DNA from 2 places in the Cylindrospermopsis curvispora GIHE-G1 genome. Region 2 is predicted to be linked to the other one. Evidence: predicted binding sites of a transcription regulator. Region 2 holds the regulator's gene; the other holds the start of a gene.
The links. Region 2 encodes HrcA, which represses chaperone genes, less so after heat shock. Its sites were predicted from a motif close to TTAGCACTCNNGANTCNNGAGTGCTAA; they were not measured.
Positions count from the first base shown of each region.

Region 1: groES (co-chaperone GroES) is a predicted target of HrcA. The motif match lies at 4,065-4,091, and genes of this name have one in related genera.

Region 1 covers NZ_CP060822.1:350,718-357,542, reverse strand. The annotation lists gene IAR63_RS01735 (acetate and sugar kinases/Hsc70/actin family protein) at 1-157, shown strand, start outside; gene IAR63_RS01730 (hypothetical protein) at 188-1,309, shown strand; gene IAR63_RS01725 (response regulator transcription factor) at 1,430-2,062, opposite strand; gene IAR63_RS01720 (RNA-guided endonuclease InsQ/TnpB family protein) at 2,454-3,704, opposite strand; gene groES (co-chaperone GroES) at 4,121-4,432, shown strand; gene groL (chaperonin GroEL) at 4,522-6,159, shown strand.
Region 2 covers NZ_CP060822.1:942,080-948,904, forward strand. The annotation lists gene IAR63_RS04490 (sensor histidine kinase) at 1-844, shown strand, start outside; gene cysE (serine O-acetyltransferase) at 935-1,708, opposite strand; gene IAR63_RS04500 (DUF3352 domain-containing protein) at 1,820-3,481, opposite strand; gene IAR63_RS04505 (rhodanese-like domain-containing protein) at 3,558-3,905, shown strand; gene hrcA (heat-inducible transcriptional repressor HrcA) at 4,191-5,273, shown strand; gene IAR63_RS04515 (hypothetical protein) at 5,322-5,969, shown strand; gene IAR63_RS04520 (class I SAM-dependent methyltransferase) at 6,007-6,765, shown strand; gene IAR63_RS04525 (hypothetical protein) at 6,778-6,825, shown strand, end outside.

The sequences.
Region 1 (6,825 bases), 590 kb from region 2:
TAAGGGGATATTAAGAATGCACCCAGGAGCAGTTCCCTACTGGATATCCCATAGTCTGGAATCTTTGCAACAACCAGGATGTGTTTATTTTACTGACTTGGAATTACAACCCAATGAAATTGATAAGGAACGAGACCCCTTTTGTGGTGTGCATTAAAACTATATTTTGTCATATCTTTACATAATCATGATTCCACATCTACAACATCTACAACAATTATTAGCAACTCAAGATTCGGTTATTTCTCAACTATTGAGGTTTAACCTATACGGACTCAAGGAGACCCTAGGACAGGCCAAAACAGCATATCCCGCAGATCCAGGCAATGATTTATGTTCCCAGGTCATTGGGGAAATAGATGGTCTTTTACAGTTGAAGTCTGTTGGGGAGGTTGAAGATGTTGAATTCACAATCCATGATTCCACATCTGGTCAATTACTGACAGAATTAAGGGAAATTTTTAATTCTGATTTAGAGGTCAGGTTTTACTTGGGAGATCAACCTTTACACAGTGATAATGACTGTGATCTCTGGAATGAAATTCACCGCAAGTTGCTGCGCTTACCAGAAGATTTGGCTACAATCTGGAAAAATCGCACTCTGGAAATTGCCAAAAGGTTCGGTGCTATGGAAGATTATGTGAATCTTCGTTATTTACCTTTTGTGCGCGATGAAATTATTTATCCCGGTCTAAGTGGCACAATCGTCTCTCCCGGACTCTCTTTGTCTAAAAAAGCTTTGCTCAAATCAAACCTGGCTCAATCACATAACTCCGATACTTGGCATTTTTTAACCGGTTTCCTCTCCTTATATACTAGTTTCATTGATCTTGATCCCGATCTACATCACGCCCTCAAAAGTGTCTTTAGCTTTGATGTTATTTCTTTTAAATCTCATCCCGAACAAAAGCAATTATATCTGGAAGCATTTAGCGATCGCCTGCAACGTAACCAAAAACTTAATGATGATTCCACCAGTATCATAAATTTACGCAGTTGGCTAGATCTAGATGAAGCAATACATTCCCTAGTATTTGTCCCCCCAGCAGAAAGATATTCCTGGTGGGGAAAACTACAACAAGAATCAAGACGTATACTCAAAAAAATGGCTGATCAAGCTACGAAAGCAGGTAATAACATCAAGATCAAGCAACTATCAGGACTATATGCTGATATTTGCCAGTACGCTAAGGATGATTTACAACTGGAGGATGGGGGAACTCCAGGAGAGGTTTTATCTTGCCTCCGCTTATATGCAAAAGTAAATGAGGAAGAATATCCAGGAAGAGTAATATATAGGGCTTGTTAAAACAGGGATTTTTAACTCACTCATCAAGTTATAAAATTCAGAAGAATGATTTTTTGAGCCTTGAGTGATAAGGACATCAATTCAAAACTCAAAATTTCATTCAACTGCATGGCTATGGCTTTAAGCCATTTGATTTTCAATTGCCCAGCGTGCTAGCTCAGTACGATTATGCAGGTTAGTCTTACCCAGCATATTAGACACATGGCTTTCAACCGTACGTTGACTGACATTTAATTCCTCAGCAATTTCCCGATTTGCTAAACCCCTAGCCACAAATTGAACTACTTTTAGTTCCGTGGGGGTCAATTGAACATCAAAAGGAACTTGGATGCGAGAACCAGGTTCCCCTACTTTAGTTTGATGTTCTTTCCAGCGACTGGTTTGCTTGAGTGAGGATTCTACTTGGGCCACAAGTTCTTCTGGTTCAAAGGGTTTGACCATATATACGTCAGCTCCCTTATTTAACCCTTTTACCCTGTCCGCACTTTGTCCTTTCGCTGACAGAAAAAGGACGGGTACCCAACTAGTCCGCTCGTTTTGTCTCACCTGTTCAACAAAGGTATAACCGTCCATTTCTGGCATCATCACATCACAGATGATCATATCGGGAATATCCTGTTCTAAAACACCTAGAGCTGTTCGCCCATTTTCAGCTGTTAGAACGTCATATCCCCTAAATCCTAGATAGTCTCTGACTAGCAGAATTAAATTAGGATCGTCATCAATCAGTAAAAGTCGTTTTTGGTCTTTCATGCTGAATTCTTTTATAGCGTTGGCATTTTTCGCGCTTAGATCCTTCCCGGGATGGGATGGAGGAGCTTCTTTCCACCTAACTCATTCCTGTTGGTTGTGGTTTGTGAGGGTGGTTGTTACTCCTTACATAATACTAGTAACTTAATGACAAAGGTCTAGTAAGGATACGGAGAGCAAAAGTATTTATAATGCGCTATTATATTTTCCTTTGCCAGAAACGGGTACAAGAATCTGATTTAATCATTTTGACAAGTTCAGTGTTGAGCCAAAGATGATCTTTACAACCCTACCTGCATTTCTATTAGGTTACTATTGCCCATACAATATCCAGTTTTTAGCGTTGAAGTTAAATCACACAAGAAAATAAAATTGGAGAACCGATTTTACATTTCTATATCTGTTTAACTCTTGCTAAAGGATTTACCTTTAGTGGTTGAACGCCACAACTCCCTATCCTCTCGGCAGTTAACGCCTCTGAGGAATACATTCTAATTATGTTCAGGCTACTATTGAGGTCTGCATTAATAACCTGACCATTGGCGGATCTAAATAGTCCTCGATGTAATCTTTCCCCCAAATATTTTTGATGTTTTGCTATGGGTTCAAAATCCCAAGCAGAGCACTTGCTGGTGTATGCCTCATTAACTGTGATTAGTTCAATCTGTGCTAGTCGGCATTTGTGTTCCAGTATATCAATGAGTCTACTATGGGGTATTGGCATAAAGTTGTGTCTCTTGCTTGTACCCATCCTAGTCTCTTTTTCCCATTCATCGTTCTTTCCCACTACTAAGGTTTTAATACCATTAGACTTGAGATAATTGATTACGATAGAGGATGTCTGATGAAGATAGTTATCTACTCGGTTATGATGTTTGATGGTTATTCCACCCAATCTTTGACTGGGTTGACTCTCAGACTGATAAGATCCTATTAGATCCCGCTTTCTGTTGAACAGTCGATTGAGGGATTTCAACGGTTTACCATTCACCAATAAAGGTCTAATAGTTGAACTATTAGTTGTCAAGGCAACCAGGTTATTAACTCCTAAGTCTATACCAGCTATAACTGGTGTAGATTTAGTTGTAGGCTCTTGCACCTCATAAATGAACTTGAGGAGGTATGAACCATTATTCCTGGGAATAATCATGGCTTCCACCAGTTTTCTAGCCTTACCGATGGAATCGTTCACTTCACCCTCAAATAGACCTTCAAATAACTGGCACATTCCTTGGACTAGAGATGGTTGATCCATGGTTGGACAACCCTGATATACATTGTATACGACAATTGGAAAGCGTCCCTTAATTTTGTGTTTGTAATTGGGGATTTTTGGTGGATCCACATATTTAGATGGATTAGCTTGCCAATCTTGCCAAGATCTGATATAGTTTTTCCACCTTCGTAATACCTGTCTAACTACTGACAAACCTCTGTGAGTAACTGCTATCTCCTGATAAGCTCTGGAACGAAATACTAAGCCATATAACTTCCCACTAGAAAGTATCTTGCCCGTTTTAAAGAAAGACTGCCTTAGATAATAGGTACACAAATTGTAGAGATTTTTGGCTCTAAAGCAGATTAAATCACATCCCTGCCAATGTTTATCATTTTTGTAAATGGGATGCATTTTAACTAACTGCATCTAGTTTTCTCCTGCAAGTAGAATGTGGAAATTGACGAAATTTGGTTGCACCAATAGCCAAAAGTTGGGAACTCCTGTATTGTTACTCATTCAAGGATTCCTTGACTACATTTCTATAACAATTTTCCTCATTTGGAAATAAAGTTGTTCATATAAAAATATTCACTACTTACGCAACAGAACCAGACAACTAGAATAATTCAGTATTTACGCTCAATTAGTAGGTAATAAATATGGCTAAGTATGGGGTGGAAAAGCAAAAATCCAGTTGATTCTGTTTTCCTCACCTATTGGGAATTTATCTGGTTCGGAAACCCGTACAGATAAGATTGTTGCCATTTGTGGTCTTTTTTCGGTACATTAGCACTCAGGAGTTGAGAGTGCTAATCAACGACATTTAAAGATAAGGAAAAAATATGGCAGCAGTATCTCTAAGCGTATCCACAGTTAAGCCCCTAGGCGATCGCGTGTTTGTAAAAGTCACAGCAGCTGAAGAAAAGACAGCAGGTGGTTTATATTTGCCCGACACAGCAAAAGAAAAGCCCCAGGTAGGGGAAGTAGTAGCTTTAGGACCTGGTAAGCGTAATGATGACGGAACCCGTCAAGAAATTGAGCTGAAAGTAGGGGACAAAGTACTATATTCCAAGTATGCAGGTACAGACATCAAACTGGGTACAGACGAATTTGTACTACTTTCTGAAAAAGACATTCTAGCAGTAGTTGGGTAATAGTAGTTGGGTAGGAGAACGAACTACCCTAGAAACTACCCTAAAAAGTTGATAGTTAACACATAAGCAATTCAAGAAGTAAACAGATTATGGCAAAGCGCATCATTTACAACGAAAACGCCCGTCGAGCTTTGGAAAAAGGTATTGACATTTTGGCCGAAGCTGTAGCTGTGACCCTAGGTCCCAAAGGACGTAACGTAGTTCTAGAGAAGAAATTTGGCGCACCACAAATTGTTAATGATGGTGTCACCATTGCTAAAGAAATTGAATTAGAAGACCATATTGAGAACACAGGCGTTTCCTTGATTCGCCAAGCTGCTTCTAAAACCAACGATGCTGCTGGTGATGGTACCACCACAGCCACCGTATTGGCCCATGCAATTGTGAAGGAAGGTCTCCGTAACGTTGCTGCTGGTGCTAATGCGATTCAGTTAAAGCGTGGTATTGATAAAGCCACAGCATTCTTAGTAGACAAGATTGCGGAACATGCTCGTCCCGTGGAAGATTCCAAAGCCATTGCACAAGTAGGCTCCATTTCTGCTGGTAACGATGAAGAAGTGGGTCAAATGATTGCGGAAGCAATGGATAAAGTGGGTAAAGAGGGTGTGATTTCCTTGGAAGAAGGGAAATCCATGACCACAGAATTGGAAATCACCGAAGGTATGCGTTTTGATAAGGGTTATATTTCCCCTTATTTTGCTACCGACGCTGAGCGCATGGAAGCAGTATTTGACGATCCTTATATTCTTCTTACCGACAAGAAGATTGCCCTAGTGCAGGATTTAGTACCTGTGTTAGAGCAAGTAGCACGTCAAGGTAAACCCCTAGTCATCATTGCTGAAGACATTGAAAAAGAAGCTCTAGCTACCCTAGTAGTTAACCGTCTACGCGGCGTACTGAACGTAGCAGCAGTGAAAGCTCCTGGTTTTGGGGATCGTCGTAAAGCCATGTTAGAAGATATTGCGGTTCTAACTGGTGGACAAGTAATCACAGAAGATGCTGGTTTAAAACTAGAAAACACCAAACTAGATAGTTTAGGTAAAGCGCGCCGCATCACCATTACCAAAGACAACACCACCGTTGTAGCTGAAGGTAATGAAGCTGCAGTAAAAGCTCGTTGCGAACAAATCCGTCGTCAAATGGATGAAACTGAATCTTCCTACGACAAAGAAAAACTGCAAGAGCGTCTAGCCAAACTTTCTGGTGGTGTAGCAGTAGTCAAAGTTGGTGCAGCTACGGAAACCGAAATGAAGGATAAGAAGCTGCGTTTAGAAGACGCTATCAATGCTACCAAAGCTGCTGTAGAAGAAGGCATAGTTCCTGGTGGTGGTACAACCCTAGCTCACCTAGCACCCCACTTAGAGGAATGGGCCAATAAAACCTTAACCAGTGAAGAGTTAACAGGTGCTTTAATAGTTGCCCGTGCCTTACCTGCTCCTTTAAAGAGAATTGCAGAAAACGCTGGACAAAACGGTGCTGTAATTGCTGAAAGAGTGAAAGAGAAAGAGTTCAACGTAGGGTTTAACGCTTCTACCAACGAATTTGTTGATATGTTAGCTGCGGGTATTGTGGATCCTGCGAAGGTAACCCGTTCTGCACTGCAAAATGCTGCTTCTATTGCTGGTATGGTGCTAACAACCGAGTGTATTGTGGTTGACAAACCAGAACCCAAGGAAGCTGCTCCTGCTGCTGGTGCTGGTATGGGTGGTGGAGATTTCGACTACTAATCTCTAATGTAGGGGAAGGTTTCACCCTTTCCCTAATTAAGTGGATGGGTAGAATTAAATATAAGATGAACGTAGGTTGGGTTGAAGTATGAAACCCAACACCCCCATGGGTTACGCTCCTACTTATGATTTGTGGAATATTAGAAGGAAGCTGCTCCTGCTAGTGGAGATTTCGACTACTAATCTCTAATGTGGGGGAAGATTTGACACCTTCCCCCAAGTGGGTAAGTGGAATTAAATATAAGATGAACGTAGGTTGGGTTGAAGTATGAAACCCAACATCCCCATGGGTTACGCTCCTACTTATGATTTGTGGAATATTAGCGAGAAGGAAGCTGCTCCTGCTAGTGGAGACTTGGACTACTAATCCCTAATGTGGGGGAAGATTTGACACCTTCCCCCAAGTGGGTAAGTGGAATTAAATATAAGATGAACGTAGGTTGGGTTGAAGTATGAAACCCAACACCCCCATGGGTTACGCTCCTACTTATGATTTAAGGAATATTAGCGAGAAGGAAGCTGCTCCTGCTAGTGGAGACTTGGACTACTAATCCCTAATGTGGGGGAAGATTTGACACCTTCCCCCAAGTGGGTAAGTGGAATTAAATATAAGATGAATGTAGGTTGGGTTGAAGTATGAAACCCAACACCCCCATGGGTTACGCT
Region 2 (6,825 bases):
AATTCCGCGCAATTTTAGAATTAAGGAGTTTAATCAATTAGCTCAAGCATTGGATCAAATGGTGGAGCGACTGAAAGCATGGACAGAAGAGTTAGAAATGGCTTGGAAAGAGGCTAAATCAGCTAACACCGTCAAAAGTCAGTTTTTAGCCAACACATCCCATGAATTGAGAAATCCCTTGAATATTATTATTAACTGTGTGCGTTTAGTGAGAGATGGTTTATGTGATGATAAGGAGGAGGAATTAGAGTTTTTAAAAAAAGCTGATGATACAGCAATTCATCTTTTAGGGATTATTAATGATCTGCTAGATATTTCTAAAATTGAAGCTGGTAAACTTTCGGTGGTGATGATTCCATTGGAATTACGCCAATTATTACTAGAAGTAATTAATTTACAATCAGTCAACGTGCAAAAGAAGGGACTGCAATTAAAATGTGAAATATTAGAGCAAGTTATCCCTATTAAAGGTGATAGAATCAAACTCAAACAGGTGCTGATCAATGTTATTGGTAATGCCACTAAATTCACTGAGGAAGGAAGTATTACAATTGGCACTAAAATTATCAAACAAAATAGTAAGTTATATGTGGTTATTTCCGTGGTGGATACTGGTATAGGTATAGATCCACAGCAGCAGCAAAAATTATTTCGTCCCTTTGTGATGGTGGATGGTAGTACCACGCGCAAATTTGAGGGAACGGGTTTAGGATTAGCTATTTCCCGCAATTTGATTGAATTAATGGGGGGGAAAATTACTTTGGAAAGTTTGGGTTTAAATCGGGGAACAACGGTTAAGATTCTTTTACCACTTATAGATATTTCTCTTTTACCTGCTCATTAGTAGTTAGGTCGACCCAGGTTGGTTGACGCGCTATATATCTTCAGATTCCATTCGTTTGTGTTCAACCATCCCCGGATTCGCTACCTATAACTAAATACCCGCACCATCCAAAAATTCCTGTATGGCTTTATCTCGAATATGACAGAGTTTCTGTTCCCTAGGTGATTCTTGATCTGCTATTAGTTTACCCACTAAAACCGAGGTCTTCAGGTAACTAGGGAGAGATGGAATTGGGTCTTTGAGATTTTTGATTTCTTCCTCTAGCATTTCAATACGATTAACTAAAGCTCGAATTGCTTCCGCTTCAGAATCGGGTAGATTATTATGTTCTAAGGGAGCAATACGCACCCCTGAACGATAGATAATTCTCCCTGGTATACCAACAACAGTACAATTGGATGGTACATCCCTGAGTACTACCGAACCTGCACCAATACGAACATTACTACCTATTTGGAGATTACCTAACACCTTAGCACCCGCACCAACAACCACGTTTTCTCCCAGGGTGGGGTGACGTTTACCGCTTTGCTTACCCGTACCACCTAGGGTTACACCTTGATATATAAGAGCATAATCACCCACAATGGCAGTTTCTCCAATCACAACTCCCATACCATGGTCAATAAATACTCCCTTACCAATTACCGCACCTGGATGTATTTCCACACCCGTGAAAAATCTAGCTATCTGGGAAATGAGACGGGGAATTAAGGGAATACCCATGGTATGTAGGGTATGTGCTATTCTATGGAAGATGAGAGCTTGTAAACCTGGATAGCAAAATAAAACTTCCAACCAGTTGCGAGCAGCTGGATCCCGTTCAAAGATGATACGAAAATCGTCACGCAGTGTAGACAGCATCAAAATATTATCCAAAACAATAAGCTACTTCCTTATTTTAAATCATAGATTGAACCATATTTTCAACCGTAGTTAAAAAATATTGCAAATTGCAAATATGGCTCAAAGTCTTTAATCTTTAACCTGGAAAAACACTCCACCTTTCCACATCCCTGGATTGTGACCATAATTGCTAATTGTGAGCGATCGCAAGTTTTTAAAAAGTGGTTGAGCGAACAATTCCCCCAATGGAACTAGGGGTTGTTGACTTTCTAGAAATCTTTGACTTTTTTGCCAATCAATATACACATAACCCTGGTTGGTTTGTGATCTATGACCAGCAGCTGTGTTAAATTGGTGGTTTTGGGTCAGGGGATTTTCCTCATGGGTGAGGATTTTTTGCATTGTTAAAATATCGGAAGCAAAAATTTCATATTTATTAACAGTTGTATGAAGACCTATGATTTGTGTATCTAGAATTTTATTAAGGAATTTTAGTTTTGTCCACGCAAAAATTGTTTGGCCATTGAATTGGAAAGAACTAATATTACATCCCTGTTTCACAGCAACAGTATTTAGGCGAGCAATCCCCTGGATTAGACTAGGGGAATTTTCCACAATAAAAGTCCAATGAGTATTATCCTCCAAACTGGGAAAAATCCCCAGAGCATATTCCCCGTCTATCCAACTGAAAATATCATCGGCCAAGCTGATTCCTAATTGTTCTTGAACTTCCCATAAATGTGGTAATAACCTACGAGTACCTATAGTTGGGGATCCGTAAATAGTAGTTGTTGCCTGTTGCCAAAGCTTATTTATACCACTCTCCTCCTGGAGATTGATGCCACTAATTACTAAACCAACAGATTCCGGAAGATAACTCACAGCATTATCTAACCTTGCCATAGATGCTTGTTCCCGTTTAGGAACCGGGGATGAGTTAAAAAATCCAGTTTCTACCAACAAACCATCAGGATTTAATACTAAAGAAATAAGCTGACTATCATACTTGGCAGAAATTGATGTTCCTGGGAAATGTAAATTTTGCCATTTTGCCAAATACGGTAAATTAAAATATCCCAGAGCTAGGGCATTTTTAGGCATTTCTTGAATAGCTTTTTGATATTTGGGGGAACTGAGTAAATTCAAATTGGGAGCTTGAACATTATTAATTGACTCTTTTAAAACCTTGATATCATTGGCAAACAAAACATATTTACCTACAACCGCACCAGCTAAAGAACTGTTGATTTCAAACCCCGAAAATTGACTGGATGTTAACTTGTTTTCACCGGGCAGATCATAAACTAACTTTGTGCCATTATATTTGGAAACTTCTAGTGTTTTTCCTGATAAAGCTCGTTGAGAAAATAATAATTTAATAAACTCACGGCTTCGAGTTGGATCCTCCGTTGCCAATATCATTAAATATCCCGGTTGCATGCCATTATCTGGGTTACGGTCAAGATCCCCAGTGGTAACAACCAGGCTAATTTCCTTACCTAACCAGGATTGAATATCATTAGTTATATTTTTTGCCAATAATTTGGCGATCGCCTGAGTAAATTCCCGGTCTAAAGATTGTAACTCCTGGGGATTAACTAGTAGAGATATCATTGCAGGTGATGTTCGAGAAACAAACATACTAGCCCCAGGTTGAGAAATGGGGGTAATAGTCTTACTTGCATGGGGGAGCCAGTATAAGCCAGTAGCAGCAATTAACAGCAAAGTAATAATACCAGCCAAGATCCAACCAAAAGATAAGCGTTGATAATTCGCGTTCAAATTATTCACTTTTAACCTACTTTCCCGCTTTTTTGTCGCCACCATATAGTATAATTTGAGTTGGGAGTTTAACAATTATGTTATGATGGCTAATCAATCTTTTAAAGAAATTCGAGTTCAAGAACTACAACAACGTTTAATCCAGGATGGTTCAAATTTACAGTTACTAGACGTGCGAGAACCACAAGAGGTTGCAATAGCACAAATTTCCGGTTTTGTCAACCTCCCCCTGAGTGAATGTGATCAATGGCAAGGAGAAATTTCCACCCGTTTTGATACTTCTAAGGAAACCCTGGTGTTATGCCACCATGGTTCAAGATCTGCTCAAATGTGCCAATGGCTCCTATCTCAGGGATTTACGGACGTTAGTAATATTGTGGGTGGGATAGATGCCTATTCTCTCTTGGTGGATAACTCCATACCTCGATATTAAACACTGTGTTTACAGATAGGAAGTGCTTAATCATCTTGCTACCCATTAAAAGGTAGCTTTTTGTATCAGCAAGCACAAACTTTTGTAGAAAATTTATGGGAAGATGGTAGAATACTTGGATATGAATGCTCCAATATAAGTAATACAAATATTATAGACTTGTTAAATTTTAGGTTTGTTAAAGTAATAACTAATCACAATTAATCTCCCTTTATGTTTCCCTTGTCCGTGTCGTGAGACGAACTTTTCCACCCCTTAAAATACGCCTTCACCAAAATAAACTTTATGCAAGTCCAGCTGACAAATCGACAACAACATATACTATGGGCAACGGTAAGACATTACATTGCCACAGCGGAGCCAGTTGGTTCAAAAGCTCTAATTGAAGAATTTGATCTTGGTATTAGTTCTGCCACTATTCGCAGCGTGATGGGCGTTTTAGAGAAATCGGGTTTATTGTACCAACCCCATACTTCTGCGGGTAGGATTCCCTCGGATTCAGGTTATCGTATATATGTGAATCAGCTGATGAAACCGTCAGCAGCTTTAGTCAAAGAAGTGGAATCCACCTTACAGCAGCGACTCCCTTGGGATGATTGGAGTTTGGAAGCCTTATTACAGGGTGCGGCGCAAATTTTAGCGACTTTAAGTGGCTGTATTACCCTAATTACCATGCCACAAGCTAACACTACCCAAATCCGACACTTACAACTTTTACAAGTGGAAACGGGAAAAGTCATGCTGATTGTGGTCACCGATGGATACGAAACCCATTCCAAAGTGGTAGACTTATTCCCAGAATCGGGTGTAAATCAACTGGAAGCAGAAACGATTGACAGAGAACTACAAATACTTTCTAACTTTTTAAATACCAGCTTGCGTAACTATACCTTATCAGATCTAGCCAATATGAATTGGAGTGAACTAGATCGAGAATTTCAAAGTTATGGAGAACTGTTGAAAAAATCCTTGACAGAATTACTCAAGCGTGCATCCAATCCACCAACTAGCCAAATTATGGTGCGGGGTGTGGGAGAGGTGTTAAGACAACCGGAATTTTCCCAGGTGCAGCAAGTACAAACAATAATGCATCTCCTAGAAGAAGAACAAGAACAACTATGGAAATTAATATGTGACGAACCGGAGATAGAAGAAACTGGTCAACCCAAGGTAACAGTGCGCATTGGCACAGAAAATCCCTTAGAACCTATGAGAACCTGCTCCTTAATTTTTTCTAGTTATCGTAGGGGTACAGTACCTGTTGGAAGGGTAGGAGTTTTGGGACCAACTAGGTTAGACTATGAAAATGCCATTGCAGTGGTAGCAGCAGCAGCAGCATATCTTTCGGAAGCATTTAACTACTATTGATTTGCTATTGATGTTATGGTTTTAATTGGTGTGTAGAGGCGTGAGAAAATGTTCAGAAGAATCATGTTATTGGCAATATGGCTAGGGTTTGTCAGCTACGCCTTTTTCCTTGCTCCCCCTGATAACTTTCCCTTAACTGTAGAGCTAATCAAAAACCTGTGTATAGGAAATTGGCAAGGTATTAATCCTGTGATTATCGCCCTATTTTATTTAATGGGAATTTGGCCTTTGGTGTATAGTGCAGTCTTGTTTTTTGATGGAAGGGGACAAAAAATAGTGGCTTGGCCATTTGCGTTTGCATCCTTTGGCGTTGGTGCTTTTGCCATTTTGCCCTATTTAGCTTTAAGAGCAGAAAACCCAGAATTTACGGGGGATAAAAACTGGTTTTTAAAAAATTTCGACTCTCGATGGACAGGAATTTTATTAACTTTAGCAGCACTGGTTTTGGTAGGATATGGGTGGAGAGGGGATGGGTTTGATTTTGTTCATCAATGGCAAACCAATAGATTTATTCATGTAATGACCCTGGATTTTTTGCTACTGAGTCTATTATTTCCCATACTATTGGGAGATGACATGACGCGACGGGGTTGGCACAATCATCGATTATGGTGGTTATTTGCCTTGATTCCCCTTTTTGGTCCTTTGGTTTATTTGTGTGTTAGACCACCCATAAAAGAATCAACCTCCCAATAATACCGGAGGTCAACAGTTGATAAAATAGATAAAATATATGCAGATCAGCGAAAAAACAGATATTAAGAAATCACAACCTAGTCAAGATGAAAGCTTCTCAGCTAAAGAGTTTTTCAATAGACAGTGGGAAGTTTATCAAAAGGTATTAAACAATAATTACATGGGACATCAGGAAATATATGATGTGCTACACAAATTATTAGCTGAATGGTCAAAACCCTTTACTATGCTAGATTTAGGGTGTGGGGATGCCAGTTTCACTAGTGGAGCTTTATTAAACACCCAAATTACTGAATATACAGGTGTAGACGTATCCACAGCTGCGTTGGTGGATGCTGAACAAAACATTGCCCTAATTGGATGCGAGAGAAAACTTGTGTCAGCAGACTGTTGGCAATTCACCAATGATTTAGTCCAAGATGGAACCCACAAATTTGATGTTGTTCTCATATCCTTCGCTCTTCACCATTTGCAACCGGAGGAAAAAGAACGGATAATTAATAATATCAGAACCCTGTTAAATCCCCATGGAGTTTTCATCCTTATTGACATCATCCGTCGAGAAAAGGAAGATCGGGAAAGTTATATACAACGTTATTTAGGGAATGTGAAAAGGGACTGGTCTTTAATTGACCCCCAAGAGTATACAATGGTAGAAAATCATATTTCATCCAGTGATTTTCCTGAAACTCAGTCTTGGTTTCAAACCATCTCTCAAAAACTGGGTTTTAGCAACTTCACACCGGTTTATTGTGACAATTTAGATACTACAGAGCTATTGTGTTTTTATCGCTAGAGACTAGGAACTATGCCATACAGTCAGTTCACATTTAGTAAAGTCAAAGAACAGTTTGAC